One region of the Labrys sp. KB_33_2 genome, then DNA from elsewhere that is predicted to be linked to it. Evidence: predicted binding sites of a transcription regulator. Region 1 holds the regulator's gene; the other holds the start of a gene.
What was found. Region 1 encodes LexA, which represses DNA repair genes until DNA is damaged. Its sites were predicted from a motif close to TGTTCNNNNTGTGTTCNG; they were not measured.

Region 1 (3,203 bases):
GACCTTCTTCAGGCGATCCGCAAGCCTAGCTCGGCCAGCAATTGGCCGGTCTGGTTTTTCGAGATCGTGGCGCCCTTGAAATAACGGGCGTCACCAAGCTTCAAGCCGCCGAGATCGGCACTGCGTAGATCCGCTCCTTCGAAACGGGCATCGACCAGATTGGCATCGCGCAGGCTGCACTCTTCGAAGATGACATCGCGGAAATCGCATTGGCGCAGATCGGCCTGGGTGAAGTCGAGGCGGCGTAGCGTGGACTTACGAAAGGAAAAGGCCGGCAGTTTCGCCGACATAAGCAAGACCTCCTCGAAAACGAGCCCGAATGCGGCGATTTCCGAGAGATCCGCGCCTGTCAGTTTGCAGCCGGTAAAAACCGTCGAGGCCGCTTTGGCGCGTCGAAAGCTGGCATTGCTGTAGTTACCCGTGCGGAATGCAGCATCTTCGAGGTCGGTGCCACGGAAATCGGCACCGCCTGCCTTGCAATTGCGCCATAGTGTATTCGCGAGCTTGGCGCCGACCAGCTTGGCATTTTTGAGAATGCAACGCTCGAACGACCAGTGGGACAGGTCGAGACGCGAAAGATCGCATTCCTCCAGTTCACAATCGACAAGGCAATACGGCGCGCGCTCCTTGAGCAACCGCTCGACGTCACGTCGTTCCAGAGCGCGGCCGCTGACTGTATGAAGGCCAGTCATTGCAAGCGAACCAAATTCGCATGCTCTCAATATCGGCGGAACAGGCCCACCAATTTACCCTGGATCTGTACCCTGTCCGGGCCAAAAATACGGGTTTCGTAAGCCGGATTGGCCGCCTCCAGCGCAATGGAGGCGCCGCGCTTGCGCAAGCGCTTCAGCGTGGCTTCCTCATCGTCGATCAGGGCTACCACGATATCGCCGGTATCGGCATGGTCCTGGCGGCGGATCAGCACGGTGTCATTGTCGAAGATACCAGCTTCGATCATTGAATCACCGCGCACTTCCAGGGCGAAATGATCACCTGAGGACAGCATTTCCGGCGTAACGCTGATGGTGTGGCTCTTGGTCTGGATGGCGGAGACCGGCGTACCGGCGGCGATGCGTCCCATCACCGGGACCAGAACCGGCCGGCCGACATCCTCGTCCATTTCCGGCCTGACGGGGCGGACCTTGCCGAGATTGCCCTCGATCACGTTGGGGCGGAAGCCCCGCTGTGAAGAGGCCAGCGACAGGCCGCCTGGCACGGCGGATTCGGGCAGGCGTACCACTTCGAGCGCGCGTGCCCGGTTTGGCAGGCGCCGGATGAAGCCGCGCTCCTCCAGAGCCATGATCAGGCGGTGGATGCCGGACTTGGAGCGCAGGTCCAGCGCCTCCTTCATTTCATCGAAGGAGGGGGGCACGCCCTGTTCCTTCAGGCGCTCATGAATGAACCGAAGCAATTCGTGTTGTTTCTTGGTCAGCATGGCTTTCCCGTCGTGGCGGCCGCGAATCACGGTGAAGGTGTAAACAAAACAAGAACAGTGCTACATGTTCCTACTGTGTTCTGCAACTGTGAAGTTCAGGTTAAGGGTAGCGTCAATAGCCGGCCGCACGAAGATCGATGATCTCGCAGATATCGCCTGGTTTTGCTTCCGGCGCAAAGGGCGGCCGGACAACCAGACAGTCGGCATGCTGCATCACACTCACCAGCGACGAATCCTGCAGCTCCAGCGGTTCCACCTTGAGGATGTCTAACGTATCGTCAAGCACGAAGCGGGCACGGATATAGTCTTCACGAACGTCGTTGGCTGGCCAAGCGCTGGCGAAGACGGCCTTGCGGCGGGACAGACCCGCATCGGCCCGCCCCAGCAACGTACGCAACAGGGGTACCAGGAAGAGGACGCCGCAGACCACCGAGGATACCGGATTGCCGGGTAGGCCGAGGATATGCATTGAGCCGAGCCGCCCGTGCAGCAGGGGCTTGCCCGGGCGCATGGCGATCTTCCAGAAGCCGAGCCGCATGCCTTCGCGGGTGAGCGCGGTCTGGATCAGATCGTGATCGCCGACCGAAGCACCGCCGATAGTGACGAGCACATCCGCCTTCTCGGTACGAGCCCGCCGAATGGCCGCTTCCAGGGCCGGGAAGTCGTCGCTGGCGATGCCGAGGTCGAGTACTTCGCCCCCCTCGGCCTCGACCAGTGCCCGAATGGCGAAATTGTTGGAGGCGACGATCTGATTCTCGCCGATGGCTTGACCGGGCAGTACCAATTCATCGCCGGTCGCGAGAATAGCAACTTTGGGGCGGCGGCGGACCGACAGGGCAGGATGATTCATGGCCGCGGCAAGCGCTATGTCGCGGGGACCGATGACGGTGCCTGATGTCAAAGCCTCCCGTCCTTCGGCAAAGTCCAGGCCACGGGCCCGGATATGCTGGCCGAGCCTGGCCGCCGCCTCCACGATGACGCGATTGCCCTCGCGGCTCGTGTGCTCCTGGATAACCACTGTGTCGGCGCCATCCGGCACGGGCGCACCCGTGAAGATGCGAACGGCCTGGTTTTCGCCAACTCTTCCGGCATAGCCGTGCCCAGCCGCCGATTCTCCGATCAATTCGAGGCTGGCACCTTCCTTGGCATCTGCCGCTCGCACCGCATAGCCGTCCATGGCCGAGGCGTTGAAGCCGGGCTGGGTCCTCAGCGCCGTGATGGCCGAAGCGAGAACACGTCCGCGCGTGGCATGCAGCGATATTGTTTCGGTTGGAAGCGGGGCTACGCCGGCAACCACCTTGGCCAGTGCGTCCGCGACGGGAAGCAGGCTCATCGATTTTCCTCCGCATGCCAATCGCCGGATTTGCCGCCGGATTTCTCCACGAGCCTGATCGCCTCGATGCGCATGCCCCGATCGACGGCCTTGACCATGTCATAGATGGTCAGGCAGGCCACGGAGACTGCGGTAAGTGCTTCCATCTCCACGCCGGTCTGGCCGGCAACTTTGGCCGTCGCCCGCACGGTCAGACCCGGCAGAGCGGTGTCGGGCTCGATTTCGACGGCAACCTTGCTGAGAAGCAGCGGATGGCAAAGTGGAATCAGCTCATGCGTCTTCTTGGCTGCCATGATGCCGGCGATGCGGGCCGTGGCGCGGACATCGCCTTTCTTGGCATCGCCGGACAACACGAGGTCGAGCGTTTCACGCTGCATCACCACGCGCCCTTCAGCGATCGCGGTGCGGCTGGTCACGGCCTTTTGCGAGACGTCG
Region 2 (3,203 bases), on a different contig from region 1:
CTGCTGCGGCTGGCGATACAGTCTAGAGCGTTTTCCAGAAAAGTTGATAGACTTTTCGATTAAGAAAACGCGTCAGAACAAAGAGTTAGAGAAAAAGTGCGACTCGCGGAAATCGCACTTTTCTCTAAGCCGCATCGGCCGCGGCTGGCCAGCGTGGAGCGATCAATAGGGGTCACTGCGCTCCAGGATCTCCTGGCCCATCAGCACGCAGTCGCCCGGCAACTGGGCATAGATCAGGTGCATGCGGTAATTGCCCTTGTAGATCGAGCCCTCGACCTCGATCACGTCGAAGCGGCCCTTGCCGACCAGGGCCCCGACGGTGCCGATTGCCCTCACGCTGTCGGGATCGACCTGGGCGCGGTCGTCATTGTCGGAATGGAAGGCCAGCAGCTTGGCGGCCTGCTTCACGGCGGCATCGGCGCAATGGGGGCGGGGAGCAGCGTGGGAAGCAGCGTGGGAAGCAGCGGTGCCGGCGAGCAAGGCGAGGCAGGCGAGAAGGATGGGTATGCGCATGACATGTCTCGGGTGAACATCGGCTGGGTGTGTCTGCAGATAGCGGCTTGGCGGCCGTGTCGCCAGCCTGTCCATGTCGCAGATAGCGCGTGATAAGGTCGAGCCTAGGCCAGAACCGTCGCCCTGTCCGTCCTCGCCCGGTAGCTCAACGCTTCGGCGATGTGGATGCGGCCGACATCGGTCTCGCCGTCGAGATCGGCCAAGGTGCGCGAGACGCGCAACACGCGGTGGAAGCCGCGGGCCGACAGGCGCATGGCCTCCGAGGCATCGCGCAGAAGCTTGGTGGCTCCCGCGTCGGGGCGGGTGACCTCCTCGACCACATTGACCGGCACGCTGGCATTGGTGGAGCCGTCGGGCAGGCCGAGTGTGCGGTAGCGTTGGGCGGCACGGTCCCGGGCTTCCGCCACCCGGGCCGCCACCTCGGCCGAGCCTTCGGCGGGCGGTGGCAGGATGAGGTCGGCGGCGGAGACGGCGGGCACCTCGACGACGATGTCGATGCGGTCGAGCAGCGGGCCGGAGATGCGGGCCTGATAGTCGGCGGCGCAGCGCTCAACCGGCCCGCGCCGGCAGGCGAAGCCCGGATCGTTGGCCTTGCCGCAGCGGCACGGATTCATGGCCGCGACGAGCTGGATCCGAGCGGGATAGGCGACGCGGGCATTGGCCCTGGCGATCACGGCCTCGCCCGACTCCAGCGGCTGGCGCAGGGCATCGAGGGTTTGTGGTGCGAATTCAGGCATCTCGTCGAGGAAGAGCACGCCGTGATGCGAGAGCGACACTTCGCCGGGCCTGGCATGGATGCCGCCGCCGATCAGGGCCGCCATCGAGGCCGAATGATGCGGGGCGCGGAAGGGGCGCCGGCTGGTGAGCTCGCCGCCGGCGAGTTGGCCCGCCACAGAATGGATCATCGAGATTTCCAGGAGCTCGGCTGGCACCAAAGGCGGCAGGATCGAGGGCAGCCTTGCCGCCAGCATGGACTTGCCGGAGCCGGCCGGGCCGATCATCAGGAGATTATGCGCACCGGCGGCTGCCACCTCCAAAGCGCGCTTGGCGGTCTCCTGGCCCTTGATGTCCTTGAGGTCGGGCAGGGCGGCCGCTGGCGCGGCGATGCGCGGCTGCGGGCGGGAGAGCAACTGTGTGCCCTTGAAATGATTGACGAGCTGGATCAGCGAACGGGGGGCGAGAATGTCCATCTCCGGGCTGGCCCAGGCCGCCTCCGGCCCGCAGGCGGCGGGGCAGATCAGGCCAAGCCCGCGGCCATTGGCGGCGACGGCGGAGGGCAGCACGCCGGCGACCTTGGTGATGGTGCCGTCGAGGCCGAGCTCGCCGAGCACGCAATAGCCCTCCAGCGCGTCATGGGGAATGGCGCCGATGGCGGCCATCACCCCGAGCGCGATGGGCAGGTCGAAATGCGAGCCTTCCTTGGGCAGGTCGGCCGGGGCGAGATTGACGGTGATGCGCTTGGCCGGCAGGGCCAGGCCGGCGGCGGTGAGGGCGGCGCGTACCCTCTCGCGCGCTTCCGACACCGCCTTGTCGGGCAGGCCGACGATGGTGAACACCACCGAACCGGTCATGATCTGGACTTGCACGTCGACCTGGCGCGCTTCCACGCCTTCGAATGCCACCGTCGCAACGCGCGATACCATCTCGTTTCCCCGTCAGCCTGCTCGACGATAGCGGGGAAGCGTGGAGCCGCCAAGCAAAATGAGAACAAAGAGTGATTCTGGAAGCCTGTGACCGAGGCCCATCCGTCCGCCAGCCGATCAGGGACGGCCCCGGTGCGGCTGGGCTCTGTGCTGTGCAATCTGGCAGGCCCGCATCGTCAAAGGCGAGTTGGTCGATGCTGTAACGAGACTATTGTGCAGAGGAGGCGGGACTCAATTTCTTGGTGTCTTTGCCAAACGCGAATTCACCCGTGCTGCCGTCATTCATTGTCAGCGAGCCTGTGCCACTCATGCGGCTCGGTCCGTTTCGCACGCTGGCAGTGCCTTTGCGACCGTCGCTGCAGAGGATCGGCACATACATCAGGCCTCTGACGGCCGACAATGTATAGGAGCCGCTGCACGAAAACGTGCCCTTGCTCACCGTATAGGAACCCTGGATCTGCTCGATACGTATCGATCCATGCAAAACTCTGCCCAGCCCCTTGCTTGCCACCACCACAGGCAAGACCTGCACATTGCCCGGGAGGGTGCGGACCGGAGCTGTACAGGCTCCAAGAGCAGCGGCAAGGAAACCGGCAGCAAAAAGACTCGCGGCGACGGAAAAGGCGCGCATGAGATCCCTCAAGCAACAATCACGAAGATTGGTATGATGATTTATTCCAGGGAGGCAAGGGCGTAGCGAATGCGCGGGGCTTATCGGATCTGGGCCGATATTCTTCGAACATCGAGCGATATTTGGCGAGTGCCTGGCCGAGATAGCAGAGCAGGGCGGCGCGCATCCAGTGCGCCGAGCTCGAGGCGGCAAGCGCATCGCCGAGGCCGATCCAGCGCCTCCTGCGCCAGAACGGCTTCGCCGGCGGGGTCGAGCCCGCGCTCCTTGAGATGGGAGGGAGCCGCATAGTTCGCAAAGGCGATGCCCGAAATGCGGCGGCAGACCAGCGTTTCCGGCGGGTCGACGGCCGGGCGCACGGCGACATCCGCGTCGCGATGGGTGAGGTTGGCAAAGGCGTTCGAGGTGTTCACCTCGAT

Region 2: a site for LexA is predicted at 2,206-2,223, ahead of AB4037_RS16525 (YifB family Mg chelatase-like AAA ATPase). Genes of this name have one in related genera too.

What each region holds. Positions count from the first base shown of each region.
Region 1 covers NZ_JBFREW010000010.1:115,970-119,172, reverse strand. Annotated here, with positions in the region: gene AB4037_RS18395 (pentapeptide repeat-containing protein) at 9-692, opposite strand; gene lexA (transcriptional repressor LexA) at 719-1,435, opposite strand; gene AB4037_RS18385 (molybdopterin molybdotransferase MoeA) at 1,548-2,768, opposite strand; gene moaC (cyclic pyranopterin monophosphate synthase MoaC) at 2,765-3,203, opposite strand, start outside.
Region 2 covers NZ_JBFREW010000008.1:251,713-254,915, forward strand. Annotated here, with positions in the region: gene AB4037_RS16520 (hypothetical protein) at 163-513, opposite strand; gene AB4037_RS16525 (YifB family Mg chelatase-like AAA ATPase) at 618-2,156, opposite strand; gene AB4037_RS16530 (hypothetical protein) at 2,365-2,787, opposite strand; gene AB4037_RS16535 (hypothetical protein) at 2,868-3,197, opposite strand.